One region of the Salinivibrio sp. MA440 genome, then DNA from elsewhere that is predicted to be linked to it. Evidence: predicted binding sites of a transcription regulator. Region 1 holds the regulator's gene; the other holds the start of a gene.
What was found. Region 1 encodes CRP, which controls carbon source genes, mostly activating them, when cyclic AMP is high. Its sites were predicted from a motif close to TGTGANNNNNNTCACA; they were not measured.
Positions count from the first base shown of each region.

Region 2: a site for CRP is predicted at 5,534-5,549, ahead of BZG80_RS10905 (NupC/NupG family nucleoside CNT transporter). Genes of this name have one in related genera too.

Region 1 is NZ_MUFI01000026.1:31,249-38,956, forward strand. Features, by position in the region: gene BZG80_RS09540 (DUF1338 domain-containing protein) at 1-3, shown strand, start outside; gene BZG80_RS09545 (hypothetical protein) at 73-381, opposite strand; gene BZG80_RS09550 (hypothetical protein) at 356-1,057, opposite strand; gene crp (cAMP-activated global transcriptional regulator CRP) at 1,188-1,820, opposite strand; gene BZG80_RS09560 (phosphoribulokinase) at 2,070-2,939, opposite strand; gene BZG80_RS09565 (YheU family protein) at 2,996-3,214, opposite strand; gene BZG80_RS09570 (hydrolase) at 3,362-4,333, opposite strand; gene BZG80_RS09575 (TIGR02444 family protein) at 4,317-4,796, opposite strand; gene BZG80_RS09580 (ABC transporter ATP-binding protein) at 4,805-6,733, opposite strand; gene kefG (glutathione-regulated potassium-efflux system ancillary protein KefG) at 6,928-7,512, shown strand; gene kefB (glutathione-regulated potassium-efflux system protein KefB) at 7,502-7,708, shown strand, end outside.
Region 2 is NZ_MUFI01000032.1:33,294-41,001, forward strand. Features, by position in the region: gene BZG80_RS10875 (class I SAM-dependent methyltransferase) at 1-448, opposite strand, end outside; gene BZG80_RS10880 (methyl-accepting chemotaxis protein) at 634-2,007, opposite strand; gene yccX (acylphosphatase) at 2,089-2,361, shown strand; gene BZG80_RS10890 (TusE/DsrC/DsvC family sulfur relay protein) at 2,499-2,828, opposite strand; gene BZG80_RS10895 (Bax inhibitor-1/YccA family protein) at 3,030-3,698, opposite strand; gene BZG80_RS10900 (NRAMP family divalent metal transporter) at 3,906-5,183, opposite strand; gene BZG80_RS10905 (NupC/NupG family nucleoside CNT transporter) at 5,765-6,973, shown strand; tRNA gene BZG80_RS10910 (tRNA-Ser) at 7,154-7,244, shown strand; gene BZG80_RS10915 (hypothetical protein) at 7,690-7,708, shown strand, end outside.

The DNA.
Region 1 (7,708 bases):
TAGTGCGTCACGCATTGCTTATCGACATCATGGGAAAAGGGAGCGTGTGATACGCTCCCTTTTTTTTGTCGTCTATTGGGCCTCGATGTCGAGCCAAAACGTGTCTGGAATCGCTTGTGTTTCGTTGCTTAAATGCGGGTTATCGACTCGGATGACAGTACGCTCACCAATGTTCGCCTTTTCAAAGGTTTCCTTAACTAAAGACGCATTATTGAAAAACTCGATAAATGATCCGTCTTGATACGCCGCTTCAAAAGCGCCATTTAACATCTCGGCGACGTCAGCATGTTGCGGAGACACAAACAGGAACATTGGGAAGCGATAGATCAGCATCAGGTGTGGGTCAACTAACAGGTTACCGTATTGCGGCCAAAGCGCCATTTAACATCTCGGCGACGTCAGCATGTTGCGGAGACACAAACAGGAACATTGGGAAGCGATAGATCAGCATCAGGTGTGGGTCAACTAACAGGTTACCGTATTGCGGCCGCTCGGCTAATTCACTAAAAGGCTCAATCAAGGCACGAGGGAAGAGATCGGCCCTGCCCGTATCAACCACTTTGAAAATGTTTTCAAAGCTCGATATTTCACGTACGCGAAATCCCGCTGAGTTAAGCACCTTGACGTCGGCCCAACCTTGTCCCTGAATCATAGTCAGAGACTGCAAGTCACTCGCACTACTTATCTGAGCAAGTTGGGGCTCAGTGGCTTGATTGGTAATAAACAGGCGATGGCCGAGTAAGCCACGAAACACGGGATAGCGAACGGGGATCAATTCAGCTTCCAGTGTACGGTCGGCACCAAGCCAGTCGACGGTGAGCTTGCCTTGCTTGAGCATTTCCACCTTACGAGATTGAGATCCAATTTGGCCGTCAAAGGCTTGTAAGGTGACAGATTCTCCTGATTTTTCGGCAAGAAATTCAATCAGCTCAATGGCATAGAGATCAAGTGCCGAGCCAGCTCGCGGTTCTGGATGGACAATGGTGGTGTTAGCCGTGGCATGGACTGAAAATACAGCGAGGCCGAGGGCGGTGAGGGCAGTTATCAGTTTTTTCATAAACGACACCTTGTTAATTAAGTGTTAACAATATCGTTTTGAGTGTAGAAGTTATCCAGACGCTTGCCAGAAAGCGGCGATAAAAAAACCGACGCCAGGGCGTCGGTTGGGAATACAGAGAGCGCTGTGATTAGCGGGTACCGTATACCACGATGGTTTTACCATGGGCTGAAATAAGATTTTGCTCTTCCAGCATTTTAAGAATACGCCCCACGGTTTCACGCGAGCAGCCAACGATTTGGCCAATTTCTTGACGTGTGATCTTAATTTGCATGCCATCAGGGTGCGTCATGGCATCGGGTTGCTTCGCTAAATTCAACAAGGTTTGCGCAATACGGCCCGTGACGTCCAGGAAGGCAAGATCCCCCACTTTTTGGCTGGTCACTTGCAAACGGCGCGCCATTTGTGAGGACAAACGCATCAATATATCGGGGTTAACCTGGATCAGTTGGCGGAACTTTTTGAATGAGATTTCTGCCACTTCACAAGGAGACTTAGCCCGAACCCAAGCGGTACGCTCCTGATCATCTTCGAAAAGGCCTAGCTCACCGATGAAATCACCTTGGTTAAGATAAGACAGGATCATTTCCTTGCCTTCTTCATCTTTGATTAGAACGGCGACAGACCCTTTCACGATGTAATACAAGGTCTCCGCTTTTTCGCCTGCATGAATCAGCGTGCTTTTAGACGGATACTTGTGGATGTGACAATGTGAAAGGAACCACTCGAGTGTAGGGTCTGTTTGAGGTTTTCCTGGAACCATATAACTTATTTCCTCTGCATGTGTTGCCCGGCAACAACGTCCTATCTTTGTCTGAGGGGTAACCCACCAGATCTATGCACAGAATACGAAGTCTGGGCGCGGGCTACAAGCTCACTGTATGTTAACAAGAGTGTATCTTTTTTTGTTAGCAATTTCTTGATTTTGATCTAGGCCAACCGCCTAAAAAACTGGCAAAAACGTGGCTAAGATCACGGCTTGAGAAGTAATACACGATAGATGCGCTACGCCCTAGCCAATCTTGCCTTTTTCGATTAGCTGCTGAATCAATGGACGGATGATAAGTTCCATCGCAAAGCCCATCTTACCGCCTGGCACGACGAGTGTATTATGCCGTGACATAAAAGACCCCGTGATCATTTGCAGCAGATAAGGAAAGTCGACGTTTTTCATCCCTCGAAAGCGGATCACCACAAAGCTCTCATCCAACGAAGGAATGCCTTTGGCGTTCAGTGGGTTGGAGGTATCGACCGTCGGCACCCGTTGAAAGTTAATGTGAGTGCGTGAGAATTGCGGCGTAATATAATGCAAATAATCGTCCATCGACCGCACAATCGAGTCGGTGACCGCTTCGCGTGAGTGGCCCCTATCGCGGGTATCGCGGACAAACTTCTGAATCCACTCAAGGTTGACGATCGGGACCATACCAATCAATAGGTCGACATGTTGGGCGACATTGACCTCACCATTAACCACACCGCCGTGCAAGCCTTCGTAAAATAGTACGTTGGTATTGTCGGGTAAATCCTGCCATGGTGTGAAGGTCCCTGGCATTTGATTGTAGGGCACCGCTTCGTCAAAGGTATGCAAGTAGCGGCGATATTTGCCTGTGCCGAGTTCACCGTACTCACGGAAAAACTGCTCTAATCGCGGAAAATCATTGGCGGTGGGGCCAAAGTAACTAATGTGCCGTCCTTGCTCACGTGCTTTACGGATCTCGACGTCCATTTCCGGTCGCGTAAAGCGATGGAAACTGTCCCCTTCTAGCCACGCCGCTTTGATGTTCATCATCTGGAACATCTTACGGAATGCTTCGGATGTGGTGGTGGTCCCTGCTCCTGAAGAGCCGGTGACCGCGATGATTGGGTGTTTAGCCGACATGACGCGCCCTGTCATTCAGTCTGAATGTGTATCGCTGTTTATTGCGTACAGCGATGCTAAGATCTGAGTGCTTCTTTACGACGAATATCCACTGTCTCGTGCAACTCAGAATACACAATCACGGCGTCGCCGGATTGCAGTTGTTGGCGAACATCCGCCACTTTTTGTGCAAAGCTGACTTCCTGCTCACCATAATCGGTTCCTTCCCGTAACACAAAGTGCTCGATTAAACGAGTCAGTGTTTCCTCAGGGACCGATTGCCAAGGAACCATCATACTACATCACCTTTTGTTGATTTATGGCTGAGACGTTAGGGTGCTTGATGCTGATATTGTGAATCAGCTCGCATTTTACCCAATCATTCAACACAATGCAGTAGATCAATGTGCGTCGGTCTTTTTTGCTTTGCGTGGCGTCCTTTTTTAACGGGACGAGCAAAGGCGTGAGGCTAACCAGTGAGGCACCGACTGCTCCAGCCAGAACTGTGGCTGGCGCCAACTGCCGGTAACAAAACCAACATGCCCACCATGTTCGCTCAGTTGATAGTCAATATTCGCGGGCAGAGGCGAGGTTGGGATCACTGCGTCGGTCATAAAGGGATCGTCTTTCGCATGGATAATCGCAAGTGGGACCGTAATAGCGTCAAGGACAGATAAACCACTACAGCTTTGATAGTAGTGTTGAGCATCGTCAAAGCCATGCAGCGGTGCGGTGACCGTTTGATCAAACTCGAACAGAGTTTTAATCTTTGGCCGCTCCCCAGCATGCCACCGACCCACTTTTTGGTGTCGGGTAAGTTTTTCCGATAAGGTTTGTCGCATCGACCGTAGCAAATACGCTTGATAAACACGGGAAAACCCTTGTTGAATACGGGTCGAGCACGCCGCTAAATCGAGCGGGGGAGAAATAGCACAACCACAACTGACAATCGGATCATGCTGATAGTCGGCCAGGTAGCGCACCAACATGTTTCCTCCCAAAGAGACTCCCACAGCGGCAATCTCATTGTTCGGGTAGGTCTGGCGTAAATAGGTCAAAAATGCCCGAGCGTCCTCCGTTTCGCCGGAATGATAAGTCCGCGGCGCGCGATTAAGACGGCCACTGCAACCGCGAAAATGCATCACCACACCGCACCAGCCTTGCTGTTTAAAAGCGGCCAATAATCCATTGGCATAAGGGCTATCAAAGCTTCCTGCCAGGCCATGAAACAAGACAATAATAGGCTGTCCTACTTCGGGATGATGCGTCCATGCAAGATCGACAAAGTCACCGTCAGGCAGATCAAACGCTTGCCAAATAGGCGCAAAAAGCGGTTGCCGGCGCAGCAGGCGTGGCAGTAAGGTTTGCAGATGCGCATTACGGGCAGTTGGAATGGGATTAAAGGGTGTCATCATCGTCTGCTCCATCCTCTTTTGTAGGCCGGTCTACCCGTAGTGGTGTATAGAGATTTCGGGCAGAGGGGGATAGCTGGCGGCAATAATAGGCCAAGGGAGACGCGGCTTGTGTGAGCCAGGATTGACGATTAAGCACTTCAATCAAGTCTTGTTGCTGGAACTTTTCTAAACTGAGTTCAAAGTTGAGCATTTTTTTATATTGGCCGGTTCCCACGCGTGGCTTGAGATCGCGTCTTAGATGGCGATAAGCGATCAGCAAATGTTCAGACCGGCTCAAGGCGTGCTTAAGCTGGGTGAGGCTCTCGGGGCTAAGCCCGTAACCGTGGCTTTCAATCCAAGCGAGCAACAAAGCAAGGTTCACATTGCCTTGGTGCTCGTCTTGTAATTTAAGGCAGGCTTGTTTGACCTCTTGCTTAGCATAGTGGTGCAAACAAAACTGCCAAAGATCGGCGGCGTTTGCCATCCCAGGCGTTAGTGTTGGTTGAATGTCGCCTCCAGGGCTTCTAGCGCTTCTTGTTGCTCCATCCATTCTTGTTCCACCTCTTCGAGCGTCGACTTTGCATCGGCTTGGCGTTGCAATTGCTCCGTTAAACGGGCTTTGTTGTCACTCTGGTAAATAGCGGGATCCGCTAATTGGTTTTCTGCTTCTGCGATAATGGCAGAAAGTTGTTCGATCTTTGTGTCTAAACGGTCAATTTTTTTTCGTAGTGGCGCCGTTTGTTTTCGGCATTCGGCTTCACGACGCTTTTGTGCTTTTCGATCTAACTGCGTTTGCTGTGGGGCAAGTTTTTCGTCTGCGGCTTGCTTTTTGTTTTCCGCACGATCAGCGCGTTGTTGTTCGGTCAGCCAGCGGTGATAGTCGTCTAAGTCGCCATCAAAGGGTAGCACTGCGCCCTTGTCCACCAAATACAAGTCATCGGCTGTCGCACGCAATAAAAAGCGATCGTGGCTGACGATCACCATCGCGCCATCATAGGATTGCAATGCGAGCGTTAACGCTTGGCGCATGTCGAGATCCAAATGGTTAGTCGGTTCATCCAACAGTAACAAGTTCGGTTTTTGCCAAACTAACAATGCAAGGACTAAACGTGCTTTTTCGCCGCCAGAGAAAGGGCCAATGTTTTCCAACGCTTTGTCACCTTGAAAGCCAAACCGTCCGAGAAAATCTCGCAGGGTTTGCTCGGCAGTAGTTGGTGCTAAGCGATTTAGATGCTGGAGCGGCGTTTCATCGATACGTAAGGTATCGAGTTGATGCTGGGCAAAATAACCTATTTTCACCCCTTGAGAGTAGCTTAGCTCGCCAGCCATCGCCGGCAAATCGCCCGACAATAACTTGATCAGCGTTGATTTGCCCGCGCCGTTACGCCCTAACAGGCCAATGCGCGCCCCAGGCACTAAGTTAAGGCGAATGTTCTCGATAATTGGCGTTTTGTTATAGCCAGCGGCCACCTTATCCATCATAAGAATGGGAGTGGGCAATGCATCAGGGGGTAAAAAGGTAAAGCTAAATGGATTATCGTATTGAGCCGGTAGCACCTTTTCCATGCGTTCCAGCGCTTTTATCCGACTTTGCGCTTGGCGGGCTTTGCTGGCTTTGTATCGGAAACGGTCAATGTAGGATTGCATGTGAGCAACTTGCTTTTGTTGCTTCTCATATTGCGCTTGCTGTTGTGCTAACTTTTGCGCGCGCATGCTTTCAAAATCCGAGTAGTTACCGGTGTATTCATTCAGCTTAGCGTGCTCAATATGAATGATACGATTGACCACAGGATCAAGAAAATCACGGTCGTGTGAGATCAAGACCAAGGTTCCCGGGTACTGCTGCAACCATTTTTCTAGCCACATCACTGCGTCTAAATCGAGGTGGTTGGTGGGCTCGTCGAGTAGCAGTAAATCTGAGCGACATAACAAAGCTTGTGCCAAGTTAAGTCGCATGCGCCAGCCCCCAGAGAACTGCGTTAATGACCAATGGATTTGCGTCTGACTGAATCCCAATCCATCCAGCAAGCTTGCGGCGCGCGCCTCTATGGTATAGCCGCCAATCGCATCGAGCTTATCGTGTAACAACGCCACTGCATTGCCATCATCTTTGGCTTCAGCGTTGCGCAGCGCGTCTTGCAGCTCACGGTATTCGGTATCGCCATCAATCACATATTCCAGCGCACTTTTATCCAATGCGGGGGTTTCTTGTGCCACCCAAGCCACTTGCCATTGATTGGGGTAATCATAGTGCCCTGCATCAAGCGAAAGTTGGTGGCGTAGCAAGGCAAACAGGCTGGACTTGCCACAGCCATTTTTACCCACTAAGCCGACTTTGTCGCCGGGTGCGATGATGGCAGAGGTGTGGTCAAGCAGGGGCTTACCACCACGAAGCAATTGAATGTCGGAGAAGCGAATCATGATTACTCAGTCTGTCTTGGGTTGATGTATGCACGTTGCGCGGTCGTTATACCAGCTTGATGCGGAGATTGCCAAATTCCACCCCGTGGCGCGAGTGGTTAGACAGGGGGGTTGGCCTTTTTGTATGTTAAAGTTAAAAACATGGCATAAAGAACAGATTGTGTGCTTGGCCAATCATAACGACAAGGAAGCGTATGCCTCAAGATAAGAAGGACAACCCACGCCCTCCCAAGGTGCTTGTTATCGTGGCGCATCCTGATCCGGATGAATCGGTCGCCAATCGCCGATTACTCGAATCGATACGCCCGCTGGCGAATGTCACAGTGCATGATATTTACGCCGCTTATCCGGATTTTGTGGTGGATGTCCATCACGAGCGTGCGTTGGTGACTGACGTCGATGTGTTGGTGTTTCAACACCCCCTACAGATGTACTCATGCCCGGCGTTATTGAAAGAGTGGATTGATGTGGTACTCGGAAAAGGCTTTGCTCATGGGCAAGGGGGGGATGCGTTAGCGGGAAAAACATGTCGTTTTGTGGTCACCACAGGTGGAGCAGCAGAAGCGTTCAGTAAAATCGGCTACAACAAATATTCCATGGAGGAGTTATTGCAACCTTTTGAACTGACGGCGGCGTTATGCCGCATGCACTGGGTCTCACCTTTAGTTCTTCACTGGGCGCGCCGCGTCACCGATGCTGATCGCAATGCCTTTGCTGAACTCTATGCGGACTGGTTGGCTAACCCTTTAGCGAAGCAGGAGGCACATCGTGGATCATAGCTTTCTGCTCATCGCGTTTATCTTTTTATTGGCAGCCGTGATTGCGGTGCCTTTGGCGCAGCGTTTGGGGATGGGCTCGGTGCTTGGCTACTTGGTAGCAGGCATTGTGATTGGCCCTTGGGGGCTGGGTTTAATCGATGATGTCGACTCAACCCTGCATTTTGCCGAATTTGGTGTGGTGCTGCTGCTGTTTTTG
Region 2 (7,708 bases), on a different contig from region 1:
AGTCAGGAAATTCGCTACGCAGTGCGGTGACCAGGTTATCGCGTTGGGCATCCGCGCCGGCGCTCAGCAATTGGCACACTAGGTAGTTATCGTATTTATCCACGGTAATGCCGGGCACACCGTCTGACTCGGCGGCCAATAGACGGTAACCGGTTAAGCCATCACGCTCGGCGAGCATGGTACGTAGCGATTTTGCCGCACGAATACGGGCGAGGAAAAAGTCACTGTCGATGATGGTTTTCTCAAAGCACCACATGCGTACCCGAATTTGTGATTGCGGCGAGAATGCCCCTAGGCCTAAAAATTCGCCTTGATGATCACAAACAGTGACAGTGTCACCTAATCCGGGCTTGCCTTCAACGCGGGTGATTCCTCGCGAGAAAATCCAAGGATGGCGGCGTTTGATTGATTTATCGCGGCCTTTGGCGAGATACACAGTGGCAGTCATGATGGTTCCTAACAATGGGTGGTGCAAAACACGTCAAAATGCTGAGTGAGGCACCTGCATCATGACGTGACTTGCGGATAAAGCAAAAAGGGCGGGTATTGTCGAGCAAGGCTGACGGCATTGCAATAAAAACGCGCCCAGAGTAGGGCGCGCGATAAGGGGAATAATGGAATCAAGCTATGGCGTTAGGTGCGAAGCCCTGCCACTAAGGTTTTAAGCTGGTGGGCTTGTGCGCCAAGTTCGCTCACTTCGGTAGCGGAATCACGCAGCATTTGGGCAACCTGGGTAGACTGGCTGCGTACTTGCTCCACATCTTGCGAAATCGTACCCGCAACATTACCTTGCTGCTCAGCAGCGGCGGCAATTTCGGTGCTGCGATCGGCAATGGTGCCACTGCGCTCAGCGATTTGGCTGATCTCCGTATCAATCTCTTGCACCGCCGCCTCACTGGCTGACGCATTTTCAACCGTGCCTTCCATCACCCGGCGTAGCTCGGCGGTGTGCGTTTGCAGTGACTCAATCATAGATTGAATATCAACCGTCGATTCCTGGGTGCGGCTAGCCAGTGTGCGCACTTCGTCTGCGACCACGGCAAAGCCACGACCTTGTTCGCCGGCACGCGCGGCTTCAATCGCGGCGTTGAGCGCCAGTAGGTTAGTTTGTTCACTAATACCGTTAATGGTGGTTACCACGGTACCGATTTGCTCGGCGTTTTTGCTCAGCTCGCTGACTTTATCTGCCGCTTGAGCTATCTCGCTGGCAAGACCATTAATCGCGGTCATGGTTTGCTGAACTTGCTGACGCCCCAGATTTGCAGCTTCTGTGGCTTCTTGTGTTTGGGTTGATGTCTCGGTGGCATGCGTTGCGACCTCGCGAATTGAGCTCGCCATTTCTTCGGTCGCGCTGGCCAGCGAATCAAGGTACTGACGCTGGCTCTCGCCCACAGCTTCGCTTTCATTGCTGCGCTGCTGCAAACTTGCGGACAGGCCGTCCATCATCTCTGCGCTTTCCTGGATTGCTTTTACCAAACTCTGTTCACGCTCGAGCACTTGATCGATGGTGACTGCGATCTGGCTAAACTCATCACGGACCGGAATAAAGTTCATCCGGTAACTTAGCTCACCATCTGCTAGCTTTAATAGAGCTTGGTTCATGGTGTACATGGCGCCGCCGATAAAGGTCATGATGTAGTAAATCAGCACCGCAATGACTAAGACCATGCCAAGCAGCAGGCTCCAATCGGTGGCGCTCATATGGCTAAATAGCGAGCCGTCGAGCTGATAGATAAGCTCATTGCCATTGAACGTAAAACCGGTTTGCTGGCTATTGAGCAGGGTTTGCACCTCGCCTTTCGGGAGGTCGTATTTTTCAACGATGGCTTGAATGGCTTGACCTTCCGCCTCCATTTTGTGTGCCACACGGGTATCCGAGGCTGCATCTAAGGTAAGCGCAATCACAACCATTGCGAGTAAGGGGAGGAAAAAAATAAGGTAAAATTTCTCTTGGAGCCGAAGGTGGATGAGATATTTATCAATCCATCGAAACGCAACTTCTTTCATGACGTAATCCTGTCAAACGACTTGTCTCATGTAGCGTTATACAGGTGTCGTTTTGCAATGGGAATACAGTAGAGGTGACCGATGTCTCAAAAATGTATTAGGGCCTATGTCACAGGTCACGTTCAGGGGGTTGGCTTTCGTTATCAGACCGCCCATGAAGCGATAACGCTCTCATTGACCGGGTATGCGAAGAACTTACCGGATGGGCGTGTTGAGGTACTGGCATGTGGCCGCAATGAATCGGTGGATGCCCTCATGGCGTGGTTAGATAAAGGGCCGCCTACCGCGGGTGTTGATCAGGTCGATAAAGAAGACGTGGAGTGGCGCGCCGTAGATGGCTTCGCAATACTATAGCGACTCGATAGGACCATGTCGCCTAGGTAACAAGTCGTGTTTAGCTAAAAAACAGCGCCTAGGTAACAAATAGCAATTAGCTAAAACATGTAAGCGCCGCGGTGGGCAGTGCGGCGCTTATAGGCTGGCCATCGGTACTAAAGACATTTAGCCGGCTTAGGTAAACCTGCCAGTTTTGTTGCCTGTTTAGCGGGACCTTTCGGGAACAGCTTGAACAAATACTTGCTGTTGCCTTTTTCTGGGCCGTATTCTTTTTCCATCGATTTAACCAACAAACGCACCGCCGGTGAGGTGTTGTATTCTTGGTAAAAGTGGCGGACAAAGTGAATCACTTCCCAATGGGCCTCGGTAAGGGCAATGCCTTCTTGCTCTGCAAGCATGGGAACTAATGCTTCGTGCCAGTCGTCCACATTTTTTAAATACCCCTGCGCATCCGTCGCAATGGTTTCACCTTCATACACCAGCATAGTCTTACCTTTGTTCGTCATCTGATCGGACGTTATCGCTGTTATTAAAGCTGCAAAGCATAGCGAGCAGGGAGGGCGAGTGCAACTGGCGTTCAACCGCGACTCCGTGCTGCGCGCCGCACTGAGTGGGTGCGCCATTTAACGACAAAAAAGCCGGCGCGTGCCGGCTCTTTGTGTTTGTTACTGATGAGTCCCTAGGGTTTAGTCGTCGTTCATAAAGCCAAGAATGCTCAGCATATGAACGAAGATGTTGAAGATGTTCAAGTACAGCGACACTGTGGCGCGGATGTAGTTGGTCTCGCCGCCATTAATGATGTTGCTGGTGTCATACAGAATAAAGGCTGAGAAAATCAGTACCGCGATGGTGCTAATTGCCAGGCTCAACGCCGGGATCTGCAAGAAAATATTCGCGACCATTGCCACTAATAGGGCAATCACACCGGCAACCAAGAAACCACCCATGAAAGAGAAGTCTTTCTTAGAGGTAATGGCATACGCCGATAGGCCTAGGAACACCATCCCAGTGGTGGCAAGCGCCTGCATCACAATGCCTGGGCCGCTAGAAAGGCTCAGGTAGTAAGTCAGGGTTGGGCCGAGTGAGGCACCCAGCAAGCCGGTGAAGACGAATGTCCACACAATACCGGCAGAAGAGTTCATGGTGCGTGGTAGCACAAAGAACACGATCGCCAACGCACCTAGGGTCATACCTAGCGACATCATTGGGCCGATGCCGACAGCGATAGCGATAAAGGCCGCGATAGCACTGGTGATCAGTGTCATCGATAGCAGTGCATACGTGTTACGTAGCACCTTGTTTGTAGATAACGCACTCTGCTGTGACTGGCTGTGCGAAACGATACGATCGTTCATAACGTTCTCCCGGTTGGGTTAACAATCCATTTTAATATACGACAGTTATGCGGGCAGTCGTTCACTTTTTCAAGCTGCCCACGTCCTTAACCTAAACCACGACTGGCTTTTATAGGGTTAATAATACCTTATCCGCGCCTAACACCGATGGTGAAGTTGTAAAGGGATGTTAACCCAGCCCTTAAAGCGCGAACAAGGTAAAGTTTGTTACATCAACCACTTCCACCAGACGAACACGGCCAAGAAACCAAATAAATAGACCAGCCCGGTGATTGCCAATGCGCGCATCGCCTTGCTCATGGTCACTTCGGGTGGTAAACGGTGCTTGGTCACCAAAATATAGTTCAATAGCGCGAAAAAGGGCGTGGTGACAAATGCCGCGACCATGGCAAAATCAAGCATGGTCAGCAGCGCCCCAGTCCAAAATGCTACGATAGCCAGTGCCAACACAGCGATCAGTACCATCCAGCCTTGTGTAACTGCGGGTTTTGCTTCTGTTTCTGTTTGCTCGCGTAATAACCGTTGCGATTCGGACACCACCCGCGCATAGCCATCGATTACCGTGATGGTGCTGCCGAAGATACAGAAAAAGGCGACCACCGCAATCAAATAACGTGACCACTCGCCAATGGTGGCGGCATACAAACTCACCAATTGATGAGAAAAGCCAATACCGGATTGTTTCAGTTCAACCCCGCTGCCGTGCAGAAGCAGGGCCCCCAGTGATAAGAACACAATCGCCAATAGCGCGGTGCCAATGTAGCCGACGTTAAAATCAAACAGCGCCGCTTGGGCATTGATTGGCTCAGATTGCGCTTTGCGCTTGAGCCACACCGACGTAATACTAGAAATTTCAATCGGGGCGGGCATCCAACCCATGGTGACCACGATAAAGCCAATCGCTGCTACCGACCAAATCGACGGCGCATTAAAACTAGGCTCGACCGCGACTGGGTTACCGACCGCAACTGTAACCGCGACCAAAGTGGCGCAAGTTAGCGTTGCCATGATTACTTTAGCAAGCAGATCCAATGCCTTGTAGTGGCCAGCAATTAATATCACCAGGCAAGTGATCACAATAATGGTCGACAACACCGTTAGTGACAGATCAAACGGCACAAAATAGCTTAATAAGCTGGCGCTAAATAAGGTCAAGGCAGCGGTGTTAATAACACCAGACACGGCACTCAGTGCAACAAACAGCCACAAGTAAGGGCGGCCTAAGCGCGCATAGCCTTCTACCAGCGTTTCGCCAGTGCCTGCGGTATATTGTACGCCTGCTCGAAAAAAGGGGTATTTAAATAAGTTAACGAGCAGGATCAATGCTGCGAGCTGCCAGCCATAAATAGCACCGGCTTTGGTAGATGCAACAAGGTGAGATCCGCCTACTGCCGCCGCGGCCATCATTATCCCTGGCCCTAAAGCGCGTAGGCGTTGCATCACCGACAAGCTGGGCGCTGTCTGGTGCGAAGAGACGGTTTGCATGGTTGTTTCCTTTATAATAATTGCGTTGTTGTGTTTGCTTAATTTTATGATTTAACGCTATTGCTTTTATATTTTACGCGTAAGGCCGATTTTTATCGTTTTGCCTTCAGTGTTTTTGTCAATAGCTACCCATGAATAGCATATGAGTTAAACGTGTCAACCAGTCTTGCCATATTTATTCAGCATAGGCGTCACGCTGGGTGCGAATGACCAACACCGCTAACCTGACATAAATATAAAGCGAAAAACATCCGACCATTGTCTGAGAGAGCAGACAGCGCCGGAAAAGATCTTAGCAGGGTGCAATCAGGGCTGAATAACTGTGATCTAAGATCAAATTCTGCTGGAAATGAGACTCCAATCACAATAGAATGCTCGCCCAACATGCGCTCTTTGCTCAGTGATAGGCAAAGAGTGGCTGTGTCGCGATTCGCGGCTGAAGAAAAAGCGTCCAAGGTAGGGCCCACCTTCACCGAACCCGCGGTACGATGTAACGCATGATGGAACCTCTTGCCTCCCCGGCAGCGTGTCGTACTCATCCGTACCGCAAGTGCAATACAACACGGCAAGGTAATCTATTTATGCAACTCCTCTATAGTGCGGCAGGTCTCGTCGCTCTGGTTCTGTGCGCGTGCGCATTTTCCACTAACCGTAAAGCCATCAATTGGCGTACCGTGCTCGGCGCGTTTGGTTTGCAAGCTGGTTTCGCGGCGTTAGTGCTCTATATCCCCTTTGGGCAAGCCATGCTGGGCTCAATGAGCAATGGCGCGGCTAAGTTGTTATCGTTCGCCAACGAAGGCATCGAATTTGTATTTGGTCCGCTGGCCAATGATGGATTTATCTTCGCTGTTAAAGTTCTGCCGTTAATCATTTTTATCAGTGCGCTGATTTCTCTCCTTTATCATCTCGGCATTATGCAGTGGGTTATTAAATTGCTCGGCGGGGGCATACAGCGATTACTCGGCACCAGTCGAGCTGAATCGCTGGTAGCCACCAGTAACATCTTTCTTTCTCAGGGCGAATCTCCTTTGGTGGTTCGCCCTTTTCTTAGCAAAATGACTCGCTCAGAGCTATTTGCGGTGATGGTCGGCGGTATGGCCTCGGTGGCCGGTAGTGTGCTTGGCGGTTATGCCGCGATGGGTGTAGATTTAAAATACCTGATTGCGGCGAGCTTTATGGCGGCACCGGGTGGGCTATTGATGGCCAAAATCATCGTCCCAGAGACCGAAACACCGGCCGAGCAAAGCCAGGTTGAGATCAGCGATAGCGACCAAGCAAACGCGATTGATGCATTGGCTAGCGGTGCGATGAACGGCATGAAAGTCGCGGTTGCGGTCGGCACCATGCTGGTGGCCTTTATCAGTGTGATTGCGATGCTAAATGCTGGGCTGAGTAGTTTAGGGGAGTTGGTCGACATTGACGGCTTAAGCCTAGAAATGTTGTTTGGTTACCTGTTCTCACCCCTGGCGCTGCTTACCGGTGTACCCGTGCATGAAGTGTTTGATGTCGGCAACCTCTTGGGACAGAAGATTGCGCTTAATGAGTTTGTCGCCTTTTTATCCTTTGCCGATATTAAAGCCAACCTGTCGGTGCAAAGCCAGGTGATTGTGACTTTTGCCTTGTGTGGCTTTGCCAATATCGGCTCGATTGCCATTCAACTTGGCTCGATTGGTGCCATGGTGCCAGAGCGCCGCAAAGATGTGGCAAGCTTAGGCGTGCGCGCAGTGATTGCTGCCACCTTTGCCAACCTAATGAGTGCGGCATTGGCGGGTATTTTTATCGCGCTATAAACATTGCGCGGTAACGAGACTCGGTTAAAGTATCTCAGTAAAAGCAGGGCGATTGGCGGCAAGCTAATCGCCTTTTGCTAACATATTCGCCAAGCTGATCACAGCTTGAGCGAACAGACAAGAAGCGGTAAATAAAGGGTTTACAACCCACAGCGAACCCAATAATATACGCCGCGTTCCGGAGAGATGGCTGAGTGGTTGAAAGCACCGGTCTTGAAAACCGGCAAGGGTTAATAGCCCTTCTAGGGTTCAAATCCCTATCTCTCCGCCATATACCGAAAATCCGCTGATTATTCAGCGGCTTTTTTGCATTTATGCCCCCCACAAACTCCCAAACCCTGACCGCGCCAACATTTTAGACCCCTTTGCCTAAACACACTGCCCAGCATCTGATAACCTAGCCCGCAAAAAATCGCCCTATAAGGCCTTTTGGACGCCGCTAACCAAAGGGCGGTAGCGTGAGCGCTGCTGAGCCTATCATCTCGTTCCCACGCTCCTGCGTGGTAACGCATTGTGGGTTAGGTGGTACTGTTTCGGGATAATGTGAACGCCTGAGCCGAGATAGGCGGCATGCACACTTTGCAGGCGAGATGATTGCTTTAATTGCTGTAAATGTGTTTAATAATAAGTAGTTAGATGAAAAAAGACGCGTGTAACGGTTTTGGCAAATCGAGCGCGCGCATTAATACAATGTTAAACAGTAAGAAGTCTTACCAATGAACCAGGAAGTTGCAG